Regions from separate parts of the Flexivirga sp. G2 genome, predicted to be linked through region 1. Evidence: predicted binding sites of a transcription regulator. Region 1 holds the regulator's gene; each other region holds the start of a gene.
The links. The regulator HrcA, encoded in region 1, represses chaperone genes, less so after heat shock. The targets are predictions, from matches to a motif close to TTNGCACTCGNNNNNNNCGAGTGCNAA.

Region 1 (7,010 bases):
GGTGGGTGACGACCTCGACGCCGGTCAGCGCCGCGATGTTCCGCGCGAGGTACTGGTCGGGGATCATGATGACCTTGTCGACACCGAGGGACTGGATGATCTTGACCGCATTGCCGGACGTGCAGCAGATGTCACTCGCCGCCTTCACCGCCGCGGAAGTGTTGACGTAGGTGACGACCGGAGCACCGGGGTGCTCCTTGCGCAGCTGCGCAATGTCTTCCGGCGTAATGCTTTCCGCGAGCGAGCAGCCGGAACGCAGATCGGGGAGCAGCACCCGCTTGCTGGGGTTGAGCAGCTTCGCGGTCTCCGCCATGAAGTGCACGCCGGCCAGGACGATGGTGCCGGCGTCGACCTTCTCGGCCTCGCGGGCGAGTGCCAGCGAGTCGCCCTTGATGTCGGCGACGCCGTGGAACACCTCCGGCGTCATGTAGTTGTGCGCGAGGATCACGGCGTCCTGCTCCCGCTTCAGCCGCTGGATCGCCTCGATGTCGTCGGCGTACATCGCCCACTCGACCTCGGGGATCACGTGCCGGACAGCTTCGTATGCCGCCGCGTGGTCGTAGGACTGCAACTCGCTGATGCTCACCATCGACTCCTCGGATTGGTTAATGCTCATGTTGAGTAAATGCTGAAACTGAGCATAACACCGGTGCGTACCCACCTCGACCCGGGGGACAGTTGGGCACGGTTTCGGGTGCTGGAGCGTGCGTATGTCGACCCTGGGGAGAGTTGGGTACGTTTCGGCGACGACCAGGTCGGCTGCGACGCGCTGCGAGCCTGCGAGCAGGAGTCGCAGCCGGCCCGCGAGGAGTCGGAGCAGAGGACTCAGCGGGGCAGCGGGAGCTTCGTGCCGACCTGGGCACGTTCCTCGCGGACCGAGCCACGGAAGCGGTACAGCTTCGCCGGTCGGCCACCGGTCTCGTGCGAGACACCGCCGGTGGGTTCGACCAGCTCGTGCTGGACCTCGACCGCGCGACGGAAGTTCTGCTTGTGCAGATGCTGGCCCGCGATGGCCTCGACCGTCTCCTGCAGGGCCAGCAGGGTGAAGGTCTCGGGCATCAGCTCGAAGATCACCGGCCGGTACTGCAGCTTGGCGCGGATGCGGGAGAGGCCGGTCGCCAGAATGCGGCGATGGTCATGCAGCATCGGCCCTGCAGTGAGCGCGGAAACGCTTCCTGCAGAAGGTGATTCGGCAACCAGGCCGGCTTCCCAGAGCAGCTCGTAACGCTGCAGTGCCAGGTCGGGGCGCCAGGGTCGTTCGTCATGCGCGAAGAGGAAGCGGCAGCGGTCGAGGCGCTCCTCGGAATCGTCCGACCAGCGTCGCAGGGCGCGTTCGATCTCCTCGCCGAGTCGATCCGCGCCGGAGCCATCGAGATGCCGGCGGTCCTCCCAGGGCAGCAGGTCGTAGAGCGGCGACCAGTCGGTCGGCCGGACGCTGCCGGCGATCTGCGCGCGAGTCAGGCCGAGGTAGGAGATGGACACCATGCGGCGGTCGCCACCGGAACGACTCAGGTCCGCGAAGGTGTAGAGCTGTTCGACATACCCGAGCTCGAATCCGCTCCGTTCGCGGGCGAATTCGCGCACTCCGGCCTGCAGCGACTCCTCCTCGACGCGCAGCGGTCCGGCGGGCAGGGCGGTGGGCTGCCCGGTCGCCAGTACCCACGGCCGGCCGGCGTCGACGGCGAGCACGACCGCGACGAGCTCGGCCTCGAGCTTCATGACGACGCCGTCACGAAATCGATGAGTTCCTCTACACGGCCGAGCAATTCGGGCTGCAGGTCGGTGTAGCTGCGGACCGTGCCGAGGATGCGCTGCCAGCCCATCGCGACGTCGGCCTGTGTCTCGTGCGGCCAGTCGAGCGCGGCGAGGATGCCGTGCTTCCAGGAGGTGCCACGCGGGATGACCGGCCACTTGGTCCAGCCGAGCCGTTCCGGCCGGACGGACTGCCAGACGTCGACATACGGGTGGCCGAGCACGAGCACGTCCCGCCGCGCCTCCGGTATGGCGAGGGCCTCGGCCACGATCCGCGCTTCCTTGGTCCCCGGGAGGAGATGGTCGACGAGCACACCCATCCGACGGTCGGGCGTGGGCGCGAAGTCGCGGATGACGTCCCGCAGATCGTCCACGCCGTGCAGCGGCTCGACGACGACACCCTCGATGCGCAGGTCGGCGCCCCACACCTTCTCGACGAGTTCGGCGTCGTGCTTGCCCTCCACGAAGATGCGTGACCCGCGCGCGACACGGGCCGGTGCGTCGGCGACGGCTCGCGAGCCGCTCGCGGTCGTCAGGGCGGCGGTGCGGGCGGCCTGCAGCGCCGCGGCGTCCGCCCTGGAGGTCGGTGCGGTCAGTTCGACCGGCTTGCCGTCGATGAGGAATCCGGGTCCCATCGGGAACGCGCGGCTGCGGCCGTGCCGGTCCTCCAGGTGGACCACGCGGATGCCGCCGGCCTTCTCCACCGAGATGACGGCGCCGCACCAGCCGGTCTGGACCTCCTCGACCACCAGGCCGGTCTCCGCCGGCACCTGCTCGGAGCGACCGCGCGGTGGCTTGCGCCAGTCGCCGGAGAGGACATCCGTGCCATATCTGTCGGTCACGTCGCGAAGACTATCCGTGATCCCACGAGAAACATCGCAGGAGAATCCCCGCGCTGTTCGGCGATTCGGTCGAGTTGCGAGAGCAACGTAGACTTGGCACTCGACATACTTGAGTGCCAGCAGGAGAGGTCACGGAGGAGGTGCACGGGATGAGTGAGGAACGTCGGCTCCAGGTGTTGCGCGCCATCGTGCAGGACTACGTGTCGACCTCCGAGCCGGTCGGCTCGAAGGCGCTGCTGGACCGGCACCAGCTCGGCGTCAGCGCCGCGACCGTCCGCAACGACATGGCCGCCCTCGAGGAGGAAGGCCTGATCGCGGCGCCGCACACGTCCGCCGGCCGCATCCCCACCGACGCCGGTTACCGCCTGTATGTCGACAAGCTGAGCCAGATCAAGCCGTTGTCCCGTGCCGAGCGCACGGCGATCGAGGCGTTCCTGGTCCGTTCGGTGGACCTGGACGACGTGATCTCGCGCACGGTGCGCCTGTTGTCCTCGTTGACCGGCCAGGCGGCCGTGGTGCAGTACCCGTCGCTCAATGCGGCCATGGTGCGGCACGTCGAGCTCGTCCCGCGGTCCGCCGATCGGCTCACGCTCGTGGTGATCCTGTCGACCGGCCAGGTGGACCAGCGAATCATCGAGCTCGGCCGTTCGGTCACGGAGGACGAGGCGGACGAGCTCATCCAGCAGGTGCGCGCCGGCCTCAACGACAGGAGCGTCGGGCTGCGGCGAGCAGTGGCGGCCAGGGCGTTGCGCGAGTGGTCGGTCGAGCTGCGGCAGCAGGGCCCGGAGGATTCGCGATCGGTGGTCATCGAGGCCGTCGCCGCGACCCTCGCGGAGGAGCGCGAGGACCGGGTTGTGCTCGGTGGCACCGCCAACCTCGTCCGCTCCAGCGACTTCGCGCTGTCCCTCGGCCCGTTGCTCGACGCGCTCGAGGAACACGTCGTGCTGTTGCGGTTGTTGACGCAGGAGGGCGGCGAACCCACGGAGGGTGTCGCCGTCCGGATCGGCACCGAGAACACCATCAGCGGACTCTCTGGCACCTCGCTGGTGACGACGGCGTATGACGCGGGCAGCCTCGCCAGCCTGGGTGTGCTCGGTCCGACGCGGATGGACTACCCCTCGACCATGGCGGCGGTGCGTGCGGTGGCACGCTATGTCGCCGACATTCTCGATCAGTGAGCAACTTCAACCAGACCCCGATGACAGCGGCGACGCTCGAAGGAACTTCGTGAACGACTACTACGGCGACCTGGGTGTCGCACAGAACGCGAGCCCGGAAGAGATCAAGCGGGCCTACCGCAAGCTGGCCCGCAAGCTGCACCCGGACGTGAACCCGTCCGAGGAGGCGTCCGACCAGTTCAAGAAGGTCTCCCAGGCGTATGACGTGCTGGGCGACGCCGAGAAGCGGCGCGCCTACGACATGGGCAGCGACCCCTATGCCGCGGCCGGCGGCGGTGCCGGCTATGGCCAGGGTTTCTCGTTCTCCGACATCATGGACGCCTTCTTCGGCGGTGCCGGAGCGGCGCAGGGCGGTCCGCGGTCGCGGATGCAGCGCGGCCAGGACGCCCTCATTGCGGTCGAGATCGATCTGGGCACAGCGGTTTTCGGTGGGGCGGAGGAGCTCACCTTCGACACGGCGGTCTCGTGCTCGGTCTGCCACGGCGACGGTGCACGGCCCGGCACCGGCAAGCACACCTGCGACATCTGCCACGGCAGCGGTCAGGTCCAGGAGGTGCAGCGGTCCTTCCTTGGCCAGGTCATGACCACCCGCCCGTGCCAGGCGTGCCGCGGCTTCGGCGAGATCATCGACGACCCGTGCTTCAACTGCTCCGGTGAGGGGCGCGTCCGCGACCGTCGTACGATCACCGTCAAGGTGCCCGCCGGCGTCGACACCGGCACCCGCATCCAGCTGTCCGGGGAGGGTGAGGTCGGCACCGGCGGCGGACCCGCCGGTGACCTGTATGTCGAGGTGCGGGTCCGCAAGCACGCGACCTTCCAGCGACGCGGTGACGACCTGCACTGCTCGGTCGAGCTGCCGATGACGGCCGCTGCGCTCGGCACAGCACTTCCGCTGGAGACCTTCGACGGCACACGTGACGTGGAGATCCCGCAGGGCACCCAGCCCGGCGACGTGATCACTCTGCGCGGGCTGGGCGTGACGCACCTGCGCTCGCAGGTGCGCGGCGACCTGCTGGTGCACGCCAACGTGCGCGTCCCCACGAAGCTGGACCCGCAGCAGGAGGAGTTGCTCCGCCTGCTGGCCAAGGAACGCGGCGAGGAGCGGCCCGAGGCTCGCTTCGGTCGCGTCGAGAAGGGCCTGTTCGGGAAGCTGCGCGACGCCTTCCAGGCGAAGTAGCAGCGCGTGACCTCCCGCCTGTTCTTCGCCGAGCCCGGTGCGCTCGACGGCACCGCGGTGGGGGACACCGTCGGCGTGTCCGGGGACGAGGCGCGGCACGCGGTCGTGGTCAGTCGGCTCGAGGTCGGCGAGACGGTTCAGGTCGCCGACGGCTCCGGACGGGTTGTCGAGGGCGAGATCGTCACCGCTGCCCGCGATCAGCTCACAGTGCGAGTCGGGTCACTCAGCGAATTCGACCAGCCCACAACACGATTCGTGTTGATGCAGGCGCTCGCCAAGGGTGGGCGGGACGAGCAGGCGATCGAGGCCGCCGTCGAGCTCGGTGTCGACGCCGTGATCCCGTGGCAGGCCGACCGAAGCATCGTGCAGTGGCGGGGGGACAAGGCGGCCAAGGCACACCGCAAGTGGGAGTCACTAGCGCTGGCGGCGAGCAAGCAGTCCCGTCGCCCGACCGTGCCGCAGGTGGAGCAACTGGTGACCACTCGGTCGGCGGTCGCACGACTCCAGGACGCGAACGCCGTCGTCATACTCCATGAGGACGCGGAGGCGTCGATCGCCGAGTTCGATGTTCCTGCAGGCGAAGTCGTCGTTGTCGTGGGTCCGGAGGGCGGTATCACGCCCGACGAGCTGGCGGCCTTCGAGGCTGTCGGCGGGTGCGCCATACGACTGGGGCCGACGGTGTTGCGCGCGTCCAATGCCGGCCCCACCGCGCTCGCCGTGCTGCTCGCGCGCAGCCGCTGGTAGGTGTCACCCGGCGCGCTGTGCGCCGATCTGCGGTGCCAGCCGGGCGAAGGCAGCTTCTCCGTCGTCGGTGACGACCAGCTCACGGGGTCGCGGCCCACGACGTACCCACTCCCGCTCTCGCGCAGCATCGAGGATCGCTGCACCCAGCGCGCCGGCAAGGTGCTCGCGTTGCTCCGTCCAGTCCAGACAGAAGCGCAATGTCGGACGGCTGAGCGCCTCCACGGTCGCGAGATCGACGCCCCACGAAGGCAATTCGTCAGCGGCGCGCCGACCGAGCACAAAGTGGCCGGCACCCAGTTGCGCGGACAACATGTCGTCCGGGCGGCGACGATTGTCGGCGTACTCGTCCGACGGCTCAAGGACCGCCGAGTCGATCAGGGCCGCGGTGATCGCGACGCCGAGCCGACCGGCGAAGTGGTCGTAGCAGGTGCGCGCACTGCGCAACCGTTGCATCCGGGTGCCGGCGCGCAGGGAGGTGATCGGCGGCAAGGGAGTCATGGCGCTCAATGCCTCGTACGCCGCGGCGACCTGCCGATCGGCCAGGTAGTAGAAGCGATGCCGGCCGCTCACCTCCACTCGCACCACTCCGGAGTCGAGCATCCGACGCAGGTGTCCGCTCGCGGTGGCCGCGCTGACACCGGCCTCCGCCGCCAACCGTGAGGCGGGCAGCCGCCGCCCGTCGATCAGCGCGCCGAGCATCTGCGCCCGAGCCCGGTCGGCGAAGATCGCGGCGATGTCGGAGACGTCCGGTGTCGTCTTGTCGGCCATACCGCCATTGTGGGTCCGGAACGCTTCGGCCGCGAGCGAACTGTTGGCCCGAGCATGCTTCGCCCGGCACCGAACGGTTTCGACCACACGCTCGATGTATGACGAACGACAACGCGGCGACGCGGACGGAAGCAAAGGCAGATCGGCCACCGACGGACAGCGCTCGGCGGTCCGCCGGGCGCAGTCTGGTCATCCTGTGCGCGGCGATGTTCCTGGTGCTGCTCGACGTGTCGATCGTCAACGTCGCATTGCCCAGCATCGCGCGCGGGCTCGGCGGTGGCACCGCAGGTGCCCAGGCGGTGGTCGACGGCTACACGGTGCCGTTGGCGGCGCTGCTGCTGACCGCCGGGACGGCAGCCGACCGGTGGGGCGCGCGGCGGTCGTTCATCGCCGGACTGGTGGGGTTCGGGGTCGGTTCGGTCGTGTGTGCGGCGGCAATCACGTTGCCAATGCTGGTGATCGGCCGAATGCTGCAGGGGATCGGAGCGGTGGCGATGCTGCCCGCGAGTCTGTCGCTGATCGCCGTGATCTGGGGCGAACCGGCCGCCC
Region 2 (7,010 bases), 740 kb from region 1:
CACCGGTGGCGGCGTTGAGGCCCTCACCGACGGGCAGCGACGCCACCTTGGCGGACACGACACCGGGCTCCAGGCCCGCGTTGGCAGCGATCTGCTTCAGCGGAGCCGAGGCGGCGACCTGGACGATGTTGGCGCCGGTCGCCTCGTCGCCCTCGAGCTTCAGCGACTCGAACGCACCCTTGGCGGCCTGCAGCAGCGCAACGCCACCACCGGCGACGATGCCCTCCTCGACCGAAGCCTTGGCAGCGCGGACCGCGTCCTCGATGCGGTGCTTGCGCTCCTTGAGCTCGACCTCGGTGGCCGCGCCGACCTTGATGACCGCAACACCGCCGGCCAGCTTGGCCAGGCGCTCCTGCAGCTTCTCGCGGTCGTAGTCGGAGTCGGAGTTCTCGATCTCGGCGCGGATCTGCGCAACGCGACCGGCGATCTGGTCGGCGTCACCGGCGCCCTCGACGATGGTCGTCTCGTCCTTGGTGACGACGACCTTGCGGGCCTTGCCGAGCAGGTCCAGTTCCGCGGTGTCGAGCTTGAGGCCGACCTCCTCGGAGATGACCTGACCACCGGTCAGGATCGCGATGTCGCCGAGCATGGCCTTGCGACGGTCACCGAAGCCGGGCGCCTTGAGGGCGACCGATTTGAACGTGCCACGGATCTTGTTGACCACCAGGGTCGACAGGGCCTCGCCCTCGACGTCCTCGGCGATGATGACCAGCGGCTTGCCCGACTGCATGACCTTCTCCAGCAGCGGCAGCAGATCCTTGATGCTGCCGATCTTGGAGTTGACGATCAGGACGTAGGGGTCCTCGAGAACGGTCTCCATGCGCTCGGTGTCGGTCACGAAGTAACCGGAGATGTAGCCCTTGTCGAAGCGCATGCCCTCGGTGAGCTCGAGCTCCAGGCCGAAGGTGTTGCTCTCCTCGACGGTGATGACACCTTCCTTGCCGACCTTGTCCATCGCCTCGGCGATCAGGTCACCGACGGAAGCGTCGCCACCGGCGGAGATCCCGGCGACGGCCGCGATCTGCTCCTTGGTGTCGATCTCCTTGGAGGCCTTGGTCAGCTCCTCGGACACGGCGGCCACGGCGGCCTCGATGCCGCGCTTGAGGGCCATCGGGTTGGCGCCCGCGGCAACGTTGCGCAGGCCTTCCTTCACCATCGCCTGAGCGAGCACGGTCGCCGTGGTGGTGCCGTCACCGGCCACGTCGTCGGTCTTCTTGGCGACTTCCTTGACGAGCTCGGCGCCGATCTTCTCGTACGGCTCGTCGAGCTCGATCTCCTTGGCGATGCTCACACCGTCGTTGGTGATCGTGGGTGCGCCCCACTTCTTCTCCAGGACGACGTTGCGGCCCTTGGGGCCGAGAGTGACCTTGACGGCGTCGGCGAGGGTGTTCATACCCCGCTCGAGCCCGCGCCGGGCCTCCTCGTCGAATGCAATGGTCTTGGCCATGTGCAGTCCAATCCTCACGTGTTGTTGCGGAGTCAGTCGTATGGCGCCCGCGACGGACGAGCCGGTTCTTCGAAGGACTGTCTGAGTCCCGCGAGGTCCGGCTCTCGCCATACATCCGAACTATCACTCTGACTAGGAGAGTGCTAAGGCCATTATTGGCACTCTCCAACGGCGAGTGCAAACGGGGCCGGACCCCTCCCGAATGACGGCTTCCTCGCCGAGCGACGGTCAGATCCCGCCGTCACTCGCCGAGAGAGCCGTCACTCGGCGAAGCGGGTGGCGGCAAGGACACGCATGGCGACCTGCCCAGGAGTGTCGTCATCAACGTCGATGGCGAGGTCCGCGGTGTCCGCGTCGTCGAGCAGCACGTCGAGCTCCGGCGCACGGGCGACGTGCCAGTCGCGCTCCTCACCCGGCTCGTGCCGGGCGATCAGGCGTGCGTCGACCCGGTCGAGCGGCGGCCGGAGTCGGCAGAGCACGACGGGCTCACCGAGCGCCCGCTCGTAGCGGGCCCGGTCGTGCAGCACCACACCCGCGAGCACCAGCCGTTCGGCACCGGCGTTGCGGTAATTCGCCGCGACCGCAGCCAGATTCGCCAACTCGACCTGCTGGTTGAAGCCGTCCCCCGCCGGCGCCGGCCACAGGCGGTGCAACTCGTCGAGATCGATCACCGCATGTGCGAGGCCTCGTTCCCGAAGCAGGTCGCCGATCGCGTATGCCGTGGTCGTCTTCCCGGCGCCGACGGTGCCGGTGATCAGCAGGCTGCGTGGCCACGGCACGCGCTCGGTACTCATACGTCGATCCAATCAGTCGCCGTGCAGCGGTCGCACACCAATAATGAGGAGCGCGATCCGGCGTCGGCCTCCTAGCCTGAACGCATGGCGACCCAGATCAAGGCCTCCGGGCTCGACGCCCAGGAACTGGCGACTCGACTGCTGCAGCGCACCCGATCGGCCGATCCGGACCGCGGACTGTGGGAGGCCGCCGACGTGCAGTGGTGGTGGCGCCGTCCGAGTGCTTCCGACGACGTCGAGCAACCGTTCTGGCTCGACGACGACGGGCCGGTCGCCGGCATACTGCTCACGGGCGACCGGACCGGGTGCCAGGTCGACCCGATCGTCGTGCCCGGAGCCTTCGACCTGGACACGACCTTCGCCGCGGCTCTCGAGGCAGGACGTCGCTACTCCCCCGGAGGTTTCGACATCCCGGTCGGGGACGACGACACCGCGCTGCTTCCTCTCGCCCGGGGTGCCGGCCTGACGGCGGGATACACGGACAGCACCGCATGGCTGCACACCCGCGACGTCGGCGCCGTCCGACCCGTGGCCGACGGGTTCGTGCTGGTCGACCGCACCCAACGCGCGGACGCCGCACACCCGATGCGCAAGCGCAATGGCGAGCGCGTTGCCGAACGACTGGAGCAATGCTCCCTCTACGACCCCGAGCTCGACCTCTGGGTGGAGTCCGCCGACGGACGGTCCGCCGGATTCGCACTCTTCTGGGCCGATCCGGTCACCAGGGTCGGCTTGGTCGAACCGGTGCGAGTGGAGGACGAGTTCCAGCGGCGAGGGTTGGCCTCCGCGTTGGTCAGCGAGGGGGTCGCGCGCCTCGCTGCGCGCGGGATGGAGCGGGTGAAGGTCTCGTTCGGGTCCGACATCGCCGGCGCGACATACCAAGGCGTCGGTTTTCGGCCGGTCTCGACGACCACGTGGTATGGCGAGAAGGCCGCCACCGACTGAGCGGCGGAAGACGGAGCGGGACATGGCAGGGGAATCCTTCGACGCGACAGACGCTTTCGGCCAGGCGATGGAACGAGGCCGTGGGCCGCTCGCCGCCGGTGCCGCACCTCCCGACGCCACCATCACCGGATCACGGGCCAGGGTGTGGGACAGCATCAGCAGACTGCGCAGCATCGCTCGACGGGAGATTCTCGGCGTCGACGACACGACCTACTTGCTGTCCGGCCAGGTGCCGGAGGCGATCCAGTTGCGTGGTCCGTCCACGCTCCGCGCTGCGGTCCGCCGTGGGGTGACCGTCCGGCAGATCACCTCCCGGGCCGGCCTGCTCGCCGACACCGAACTCGGCGCGATCGTCTATCGCGACGGTGGGCACGCGCGGGTGCTGCCCGCCATACCGACGAAACTCACGATCATCGACCGACGACTGGCCCTGCTGCCGCTGGACTCAGTCGTGCTCGCCAACGGCTTCCGGGTGATTCGCGACGGTGCCGTGGTGTCCGCACTGGTCGCGTTCCACCAGAATCTGTGGCGGGTCGGTGACGACCCGGCCGCCGTGATCGCGAACGACCGCGGCGGCCGGCCGCCGTCACATCTGACCCAACTGCTGCCCACCCTGACCTTCAGTGGTTCCGACGAGACCGCCGCGCGCGCACTGGGTATGTCGGCGCGCAGTTACAGCCGCCGGGTCGCCGAACTCATGGCCCTCCTGGGCGCCCGCAATCGATTCCAGGCGGGCGTGGAAGCGGCGCGGCGTGGGTGGTTGTGAGTGGCTCAGCAGGGCTTGATCGACCAGACCCGCCAGGCGTCGCTGTCCCACGGCGTCTTCACCGGCGCTCCCGGGCTGGCGTAGCTGAACTTGCCCTGTGAGTCGTAGAAGCGCGCGTTCGTGCCCTTCGTCTGGTTATTGACCCACGAGGTGAACGGGTAGGGCGTCCGGTAGTACGTGCAGTGGTAGAGCTCGTGCATCGTCCCCTCCCAGTTGTGGTAGCGGTAGTTGCAGAAGTACTTCGGCGGGCATCGGTAGACCGTGCCCTGCAATGCATGCACCCCGTCGCTGAGATGCCGGGCACGGGTCTCGCCGGGCAGCACGAAGACGGTGGTCCCGCCGCTCCAATGCACCTCGTTGAGCGCGGTCTGCTTTCCGTGCGTGCGGCGGACCTCCTGGTCGACCTGACTCTGTAGTCGGTGCTGCGCGGCCGGGGTGAGACCGAGTTCCGTTGCCTGGTGGGCGAATACCCCGGTCGAGCTGTCCGCCGGCGACGTCGCGCGGGCAGCAGCGCCCGGCCCCGCCAGCGCGAGCAGAGCAGCCGCCGCAACCGGCAGCAGTTTGAACGTGTTCCGCATGGTGTTTCCCTTCCTCCGAGTGATGACCGACTCACCATTCCGCGGCCCAACGCAGCCCCCGAGCGCTTGGCGAGAAGTCGCCAAACGTCGCGGCACGACTCCTTGTCGAGACGTCTGCTGAGACACGGATCTCACGATGCAGACCGTCCTTGACGCCCGATGTGAGCTGCGCCACTCTCTTTCGCAACAAGTTTCATAAACATTATGAAACTCACTTTCGTTCGAGGGGAATCATGTCGATCGCCACCGGCGACAGCCACCAGCGAGTACTCGCCGCAATCCGCGACGCGGGGGCGGCGACGGTCAGCGAACTCGCCGACACCACCGGCCTGTCCCGGCCGACCGTCGAGTCGGCGCTCGGCCGCCTCGAGCGCGAACTGCTCGTCCACACGGATGCATCGGCACAGAGTCGAGGCAGTGGTCGACCCGCGCGAGTCAGCACGTTTCGCGCGTCCGCTGGCGCAGTGGCCGGCCTCGACCTGACCGGCGAGCGCGCCCAGGTGGTGGTCACCGACCTGGCGGGCGGTCTGCTCGCGACCTCCGCGAGCGACACGGCGTCACCGACGCAGGGCCGTAGCGACGTGCAGCCCGTCGTGGAGTTGCTGGACCGCACGCTGCTGTCCGCAGGTCTTGGCCGCGGTGACCTGCGAGCGATCGGCATCGGCATACCGGGCCTGGTCCGGGCCGACGGCGTCCTGGAGCTGGCGCCCGAGGTGCAGGACTGGCGCGGACGCAACATGCGCGAGCTGTTCACCGAGACGTTCGGTGTCCCCGCGGTGGTCGACAACGACCTCAGCCTCGCGGCCACCGCCGAGGCACGCGGCGGCGCGCTCACCGACACCCAGGTCGGCGTCTACGCGCTGAGCTGGTTCCACGTCTCGGCACGCACCGTCATCGACGGGACGGTCCTACGCGGACGGCGTTCCGGCGCCGGTGAGGTCGGCCTGTTGTCGGCCCTCTCCGACGTTCAGGGGCCGACCGGCACGCTGCGCAGTTCAATGCCGGCCGTTGTGGAGTCGCTCACCCGCCTGCGGTCCAACGGCGAGGACCGGGAAGGCATCGAGACCCTCGAACGGCTCACCACGGCCATGGCCCCGTCGATCGCCGCGCTGGTGCTGGCGACCGACCCGGACCGCGTCGTGCTCGGCGGCGAGCTCAGCGTCTTCCACGACATGATCGCGCCCCGCCTGACGGCCGCCATACGCGACGCCGTGGCGATCGACGTCGACGTCGAGGTGGTGCCCGGAGCACTCGGTGAGCACGCGGTCGCGCTCGGCGCACTACACCACGCCTTCAGCCAACTGCCCCATGAGATCTACGGAACGGCGACGATGACACCTCCCTCCCTGCCCACCGTCCACGCGTTGCGCGACGCGAAACCGACTGGCCGCGAACAGTTCTCAGCAGCCGTCATCGGCGTGGGTGCCCGTGCCGGTCTGGCCAGGAACGTCGAGAGCTTCGGTGGCGCGATCATCGCGGCCGTCGATCCGGACCCGTCCACGGCGACCGTCGCGGCGGACCTGTTCGGCGCCGACATACCTCTTCTTCCCGACGTCGCCACGTTGCTGCGCGAGTTCCCCGACCTGGACGGTGCGATCGTCGCGAGCCCCGACGACACCCACGCCGACATCGCCGTCGACCTGCTCGAAGCCGGCGTACCCGTCTACCTCGAGAAGCCGCTGGCGATCACCACCGAGGACTGTGACCGCGTGCTCGAGGCCGCGCACCGCACCGGCACCAAGCTGTATGTCGGCCACAACATGCGACACATGCACGTCGTGCGGTTGATGAAGGAGATCATCGACCGCGGCGAGATCGGCGAGGTCAAGGCGATCTGGTGTCGTCACTTCGTCGGAACCGGTGGCGACTTCTACTTCAAGGACTGGCACGCCGACCGGTCCCGCGCCGGAAGTCTGTTGCTGCAGAAGGGTGCTCACGACATCGACGTGATGCACTGGCTGGCCGGGTCGGCCAGCCGCGACGTCGTGGGTATGGGTGACCTGGCCGTCTACGGTCAGGTCACGGACCGACGGGACAACAGCGACCGCCGGATGCGCGACTGGTTCTCCTCCGAGAACTGGCCGCCGCTGACCCAGACCGAGCTGAACCCGGTGGTGGACGTCGAGGACATCTCGATGATCCTGGCCCGGCTCGACTCCGGTGCGTTCATCAGCTACCAGCAGTGCCACTTCACCCCCGACTACTGGCGCAACTACACCGTGATCGGCACCGAGGGCCGACTGGAGAACTTCGGCGACGGCGAGGGCGGCGAGGTCCGGGTCTGGAACAAGCGCTCCGGCTTCCTCGAGCGTGGGCACGTGCAGTACCCGATCGTCGGCGATGCGAACGGGCACGGCGACGCCGACCAGCTCACCGTCGGTGAGTTCATCGAGTTCGTCCGGGCCGGCTCCCCCACCGACACCTCGCCGTTGTCGGCGCGCGATTCCGTCGCCGCCGGTGTCGCCGGCGCGGAGTCGTTG
Region 3 (7,010 bases), 770 kb from region 1:
GCATCGGATGCACGGCCACACCGGCTTCCTGATCTCGACCCGCCGGCTGGCACCCGGAGTGACTCCGCCGCTGCGCAAGCGCCGCCCGGCGAAGGCTGCTGGTGCCGCGGATGCTCCAGATATTGAGACGAGCACGTTCGAGGCCGGCCGGTCGCCCGAATCGTGGACGTCCGAGAATCTGGGCGAGCGCCCCGTTTCGGAGAAGAAGCTGCGCAAATTGCAACGTTCGGCAGGCGAGCCGCCGCTCGAATGATCATGTTCGCGGGTTAGGGTCGGTTGGCATCGAACCGCAGCGACGACTGACGTCGCGCTCGCGCATAGGAGGCCGACAGTGACCGACCACTCCCACGAATCTGATGCGCCGCAAGGCTCGATCGAGGGCCTGCAACGCGAGATCCGGACATTGCGCGAACGACTTGCCCTGTCCTCGCACTCCAACGCCGGCGACCTGCAGCAGCAGGTTCGGCAGCTCCAGGCCTCGGTAGGCACGATGTCCGCCCAGAACGAGCGACTGGTGCGCACCCTGAAGGAAGCCCGCGAGCAGATCGTCAACCTCAAGGGTGAGGTCGACCGGTTGGCGCAACCGCCCGCGTCATACGGCATCGTCATCGAGACGCACGACGACGCCACCGCCGACATCCTGTCCTCGGGGCGCAAGCTGCGGGTGGCGGTGAGTCCGTCGATCGAGCCGGGCGAGCTGACCCTCGGCCGCGAAGTCATGCTCAACGAAGCCCTGAACGTCGTCGCCGTCGTCGGTTTCGAGCGGGTCGGTGAGCTGGTCCAGGCCAAGGAGATGCTCGGCGAGGACCGGGTGCTGGTCGTCGCGCATGCCGACGAGGAGCGCATCTGCCGCATCGCGGCCAAACTCGCCGGCGAGACGATCCGCGCCGGGGACTCCCTGCTGTGCGACAGCCGCAGCGGATTCGTCTTCGAGCGGATCCCGAAGGCCGAGGTCGCCGACCTCGTGCTGGAGGAAGTGCCGGACATCCACTACGAGGACATCGGTGGTCTGGCCGGTCAGATCGAGCAGATCCGGGACGCGGTCGAGCTGCCCTACCTGCACGCCGACCTGTTCCGTGAGCACGCCCTGCGGCCGCCGAAGGGTGTGCTGCTCTATGGCCCGCCCGGATGCGGAAAGACGTTGATCGCCAAGGCGGTTGCCGCCAATCTGGCACGCAAGGTCGCAGAGCGGACCGGGCGTGAGGAGGCGGCATACTTCCTGAACATCAAGGGTCCCGAGCTGCTCAACAAGTATGTCGGCGAGACCGAGCGGCACATCCGGTTGATCTTCCAGCGGGCTCGCGAGAAGGCGTCCGACGGCACACCGGTCGTGGTGTTCTTCGACGAGATGGAGTCGCTGTTCCGGACCCGCGGCTCGGGTGTCTCGTCCGACGTGGAGACCACCATCGTGCCGCAGCTGCTGGCCGAGATCGACGGTGTCGAGAGCCTCGAGAACGTCATCGTCATCGGCGCATCGAACCGCGAGGACATGATCGACCCGGCGATCCTGCGCCCCGGCCGGCTGGACGTGAAGATCAAGATCGAGCGCCCCGACGCCGAGAGCGCCAAGGACATCTTCGGCAAGTACCTCGTGCCCGAGCTGCCGCTGCACGCCGACGACCTCGCAGAGCACAACAACTCGGCGCAGGAGACGGTCGAGGCGATGATCCAGGCGTCGGTCGAGCGGATGTACACCGAGATCGACGAGAACAAGTTCCTGGAGGTCACCTACGCCAGCGGCGACAAGGAGATCCTCTACTTCAAGGACTTCAACTCCGGTGCGATGATCCAGAACATCGTCGACCGCGCGAAGAAGATGGCGATCAAGGACCAGCTGACCACCGGTCAGAAGGGCATCCGGGTCGATCACCTGCTGCGCTCGTGCGTGGACGAGTTCAAGGAGAACGAAGACCTGCCCAACACCACCAACCCGGACGACTGGGCACGCATCTCCGGCAAGAAGGGCGAGCGGATCGTCTACATCCGCACGCTCATCGACGGCAAGGACGGCGCGGAACCCGGCCGCTCGATCGACTCGATCAAGGGCACCGGCCAGTACCTCTGACACGGTGATCGAGTAGCGGGGGAGCGTACCTCGCCCGCTACTCGACCTGCGCCGCTTGACCTTCGAGTTGGTTGAGGGGCCAAGCTGGGCTCGTGGCTGAACAACGTGCCGGCCGAAGGACGGACCAGCGGCGTAGAGCGACTGAGGCGAAGATGAGGAACGAGTCTTCGTCCCAGTCGTCGCTGTTGACCATCGGTGCGTTCGCGCGCCTGGTCGGTCTCAGTTCCAGCGCGCTGCGGTTCTACGACGATTGCGGTCTGCTGCAGCCGTACGAGGTCGACTCCGCCAGCGGGTACCGCTACTACTCGGCGGAGCAGGAGCGGCGCGCGACGACGATCAGCCGATTGCGCGGGATCGGCCTGCCATTGCAGGACATTCGCACCGTTCTCGACGGTCCGCCGGAGCAGGCCAGGGCAGCATTGCGGTCGTATGCCGAGCAGGTGTCCGGCATCGCCCGCCAGGCGCGAGAGACCACCGAGGACGTGATCGCGGCCCTTCCGGACCTGCCGGGCACGACCACACCGACGACCGTCGCGGTCCGCGGCCCGGAGCTGGCCAGCGCGTTACGGCAGGTGTCGCCTGCCGCTGCAGCCGTCCCCGACATACCGGTGCTCGTGGGAGTGCTGCTGCAGTTGGGTGGCGACGAACTCACCGTCGTCGCGACCGACCGCTACTGGATGGCCGTGCGCAGCCTGCCGGTCGAGGAGTCGTCCGGCGCGGACCGACCGATCGTCGTCGCCGCGGACGCGGTCCCGGAGGTCGTGCGTTTCGCGGCGACTCACGACCGCGTGCGCATCCGGATCGGCGAAGACGGAGCGACGCTCGAATCGGCGGGCGATGAACTCCGGCTGGCGACGCTGGACGCGCAATTCCCTTCGTATCAATCGGTGTTGGCTTCTCTCTCGCCGATCGCCGGTCGCGTCACGGTGGACCGTGCGCGACTGTCGACCGAACTGTTGCGGCTCGCCGACGCGGACGCCGTGGTGCTCACCACGGGACCGGAGTTCCTCGACGTGCGGATCGACGGTGACCGCCACGGCACCCGGTTGACGGCGATCTGCACGGGCGATGCTCTCGCCATGGCATTCCGGCCGTCGTTGTTGCTCGGGGCGCTCGACGTGAGCATCGGGCCGGAGGTGCTGCTCGAACTCCCGGCCCGAGCCAACAACCCGATCGTCGTACGCTCGGCCGACCAAGGGACCTTCACCACGATCGTCATGCCGGTCCGGCGTGACGCGGCGGACGAGTGACCGTGAGCGCCCGGACAGCCACCACTCCGGTGGCCGAGCGCGGCATGCCTGCGCCGTTCGTCTGGTGGGCGGTCGCGTCGGCGATCAGTCTGGCCGGCAGCTCGGCCTTCGGTTTCGCCGTCACCTGGTACGCCACTGGGATATCGGCCGGATTGACCGGGTTGGTGGGCGTGTTGATCACCCTGCCGACCGCGGCGCTGCTGCTCGTCGGGGGAGCAGTGGCGGATCGGGTCGGCGTCCGCCGGATGCTGCTTGCCGGCGACGGCGCTATGTTGCTGCTGGCCGTCACCGTCGTGATCCTGGCCACCACGACCGGTGTCCAGGCGTGGCTGCTGGTCGTTGTTGCTGTTGTCACCGGTGTCGAAGAGGCGTTCTACCTGCCCGCATCCGGCGTGGTGCCAAGGCTTTTCGCCAGTGGTGATGCGTTACCGCGGGCCACCGCACTCAACAGCACCCTCTCGCAACTGGCCCGGATCGCCGGACCGCCGTGCGGCGCGGCCGCGGTCGCGGCCATCGCATTCGGTGGGGTGGCCGCCGTCGACGCCGTGACATTCGTCCTGGTGCTGGTCGTGCTGCTGCGGATCCGGCCGCCCTACGCTGCACAGCCGGAGCCGGGCCCAACAGGACTCGACATCCTTCGGCCGCTGGCCACGGTATGGCGCACAGCGCAGTTGCGGGCGGTCCTGGTGACGACCGGCCTGATCGCGTCGGGGGTCCTGCCCGCCGTGATCTACGGGCCGTCGCTCCTGGCCCGCGAATCCGGTTGGGGGCCGGGCGCTTCCGGTCTGATCGAAGTCGGTTGGTTGGTCGGTGGGATCGTCGTGACCATCATCGTGGCACGGCGTGGAGCCTCCCGGCGGCCTCGATCCGCTGTCGGCGTCGGACTGTCCATGGTCAGCGTCGGACTGTCCGGTATGGCCCTCGGACCGACGCCCGGCATGGCCCTCGCGGCCGCGGTCCTGCTGGGAGTCGGAGTGTCCGTGTGTACGGCGCATCTCTTCCCGGCATACCTCGCGGCGTCACCTGTGGAGCAACTCGGCAGATATCAGTCGCTGCTCGTATTCGTCCAGATGACAACGCTTCTCGTCGCCACAGTGATCTTCACGTCGGTTGCCGGCGTGGTGAGCGTCCGGTGGTCGCTGGCGCTGTGCGCGGCAGGTATGGGGGTGGTTGTGGTGTGGTGGATTCGCAGTCCGGCCGGGCGACAGTCGCCCGGCTCCGCGGTCACCGCGAAGAGGCGTCGATGAGCAGCTCGGCAGCCGCGCGCGCGTCGTCGGCGGGTTGCACCGAGCCGAAGATCGCCGCCGTCGTCTGCGCGCCCTCGACCAGCAGAACGAGTTGGGGCGCAAGCTTCGCGGGGAGCGCAGCCGCGGCGACGAGCTCACGGATCCGAGCCTCGAAGCCGGCCTTGTGCTGACGCACGTAGTCAGCGATGGAGGGATAGCCCGGGCCGAGTTCGCCGAACGCGTTGATGAAACCGCAGCCCCGGAAACTCGGCTCGGCGAACCATGTCCGTAAGAAGTCGAACACCGCGAGCAGTCGATCGCGCGGTGTGGTGGCTGCGGCTGTCGCCGCCTGCAGTCCGGCCTCCCAGATGCCGTGACGGTGTTGCAGCACGGCGATGATCAGGGCTTCCTTGCCGGGGAAGGCGGCATACAGCCGCTTCAGTGAGACGCCCGCCGACGTACGGACCTCGTCCATGCCCACGGCGTTGATCCCGCGGGCGTAGAACAACGCGTCCGCCGCCTGCACGATGCGCGCGCGGTCGCCCTGGTCGTCGGGAGCGCCCTGCCTTGCCGTCGCCCGCTTGGCCGTCACGATGCTTGCTCCTTCGTGGTCGCGTCCGAACCCTTGCGCTGGGAACGATGGTTCTCTACCGTATATCCCGGACGCATGAGAACGTGCGTTCTCCACTCTTGAAGGGATCGCACAGCGATGAGCACGATCACCGTCGGCACCGAGAACTCCACACCGATCGAGCTGTACTACGAGGACCACGGCAGCGGACAGCCCGTTGTGCTGATCCACGGCTATCCGCTCGACGGATCCTCCTGGGAGAAGCAGACGGCCGCCCTGCTGGCCGCCGGCCACCGCGTCGTCACGTACGACCGGCGTGGGTTCGGGAAGAGTTCCAAGGTCACCACCGGATACGACTACGACACCTTCGCCGCAGACCTTGCCGCGCTGCTCGACGAACTCGACCTGCACGATGCCGTGCTGGTCGGTTTCTCCATGGGCACCGGCGAAGTCGCACGCTACCTGTCCCGATTCGGATCGGATCGGGTCGCCAAGGCGGTCTTCCTCGGGTCACTCGAGCCGTTCCTCCTGCAGACCGACGACAACCCCGAAGGCGTGCCGCAGGAGGTCTTCGACGGCCTCAGCGAGGCGGCGACGCAGGATCGCTACGCGTTCTTCACCTCGTTCTTCGAGAACTTCTTCAACACCGCCGACCACCTGGGCAATCGACTGAGCGCCGAGGCGCTGCGCGCCAATGAGCAACTTGCCTACAACGCCTCGCCGTTCGCCTCGGTGGCAGCGCAACCCACCTGGTTGACCGACTTCCGTCAGGACATTCCGAAGATCGATGTGCCGACGCTGATCGTCCACGGCACGGCGGACAACATCCTGCCGATCGACGCCACCGGTCGCCGTTTCGCCAAGGCGCTGCCGGAGGCCGAGTACCACGAGATCGAGGGAGCGCCGCACGGCCTGCTGTGGACGCACTTCGCCGAGGTCAACGAGCTGCTGCTCGCTTTCCTCGGGCACTGAGCGGGGCCGGCGGGTGCCGCATCACATGCGTGCGGCGCCCGCCCGGATCGCCTTCCGGATCCGGAAATAGGTGCCACACCGACATACATTGCGAATGCTGTCGAGATCGTCGTCGGTGATGGCGCGGCCTTCCGCCTGCACCTTCTTGACCAGTGCCACGGCGGCCATGATCTGACCCGGCTGGCAGTAGCCGCACTGCGCCACGTCCTCGTCGAGCCAGGCCTCCTGCATGGGGTGCAGGTCCGCGCCCTCCGTCGTGTCCGCCAGGCCCTCGATGGTCGTGATCTCGTCCGTGGACTTGACGTCCTTGACCTGCACCGAGCACGGGTTGAACGCCTTGCCGTTGATGTGCGACGTGCAGGCCTTGCAGACGTTGATCCCGCAGCCGTACTTCGGACCGGTCACCTTGAGCACGTCGCGCAGGACCCACAGCAGGCGCACGTCATCCTCGACGTCGACGCTGACCTGTTCGCCGTTGAGGATGAATGTGTGTGTCGACATCAGGATTCCGATCAGTAGGTGTGTGACAGGCCGTCGGTGGGCGATTCCGGCAGAGACGGGACGTAGGGCTTGACGTCGAACGAGAGCGTGTCGTGGTTGATCGGGAAGCGCGTCGGCGTGGTCCCGGTCGCCCGGGCATACGCACAGGCAACGGCGGCGAACGACGCCGGAACTCCGGCTTCACCAACGCCGCCAGGCTGGTCGGACGACGACGGCAGGATGACGCACTCGAACTCGAACGGCGCGTTCCACTCGCGGGTGTAGAAGTAGTTGTCCCAGCTCGCCTCGAGGAAGTGACCGTCCTTGAGATGTGCGCTGTTCGTCAGCGCCAGGCCGATGCCGTCGGACGCCGCTCCCATCAGCTGCGCCTCGACACCCCGTGGGTTGATGACGAGACCGGCGTCGGCAGCAACGACGACCTTGGT

Region 2: groL (chaperonin GroEL) is a predicted target of HrcA. The motif match lies at 1,568-1,594, and genes of this name have one in related genera.
Region 3: ACZ50J_RS10995 (DNA polymerase III subunit beta family protein) is a predicted target of HrcA. The motif match lies at 2,121-2,147, and genes of this name have one in related genera.

What each region holds. Positions count from the first base shown of each region.
Region 1 covers NZ_AP039675.1:3,031,836-3,038,845, reverse strand. The annotation lists gene nadA (quinolinate synthase NadA) at 1-616, opposite strand, end outside; gene ACZ50J_RS14755 (NUDIX hydrolase) at 826-1,719, opposite strand; gene ACZ50J_RS14750 (DUF3097 domain-containing protein) at 1,716-2,594, opposite strand; gene hrcA (heat-inducible transcriptional repressor HrcA) at 2,744-3,772, shown strand; gene dnaJ (molecular chaperone DnaJ) at 3,822-4,949, shown strand; gene ACZ50J_RS14735 (16S rRNA (uracil(1498)-N(3))-methyltransferase) at 4,956-5,693, shown strand; gene ACZ50J_RS14730 (ArsR/SmtB family transcription factor) at 5,697-6,461, opposite strand; gene ACZ50J_RS14725 (MFS transporter) at 6,560-7,010, shown strand, end outside.
Region 2 covers NZ_AP039675.1:3,775,577-3,782,586, forward strand. The annotation lists gene groL (chaperonin GroEL) at 1-1,447, opposite strand, end outside; gene ACZ50J_RS18270 (hypothetical protein) at 1,708-2,241, opposite strand; gene ACZ50J_RS18275 (GNAT family N-acetyltransferase) at 2,326-3,186, shown strand; gene ACZ50J_RS18280 (hypothetical protein) at 3,209-3,952, shown strand; gene ACZ50J_RS18285 (hypothetical protein) at 3,958-4,530, opposite strand; gene ACZ50J_RS18290 (ROK family protein) at 4,764-7,010, shown strand, end outside.
Region 3 covers NZ_AP039675.1:2,264,295-2,271,304, reverse strand. The annotation lists gene ACZ50J_RS11005 (tRNA (adenine-N1)-methyltransferase) at 1-253, shown strand, start outside; gene arc (proteasome ATPase) at 422-2,065, shown strand; gene ACZ50J_RS10995 (DNA polymerase III subunit beta family protein) at 2,218-3,315, shown strand; gene ACZ50J_RS10990 (MFS transporter) at 3,318-4,562, shown strand; gene ACZ50J_RS10985 (TetR/AcrR family transcriptional regulator) at 4,540-5,133, opposite strand; gene ACZ50J_RS10980 (alpha/beta fold hydrolase) at 5,251-6,084, shown strand; gene ACZ50J_RS10975 ((2Fe-2S)-binding protein) at 6,106-6,585, opposite strand; gene ACZ50J_RS10970 (molybdopterin cofactor-binding domain-containing protein) at 6,597-7,010, opposite strand, start outside.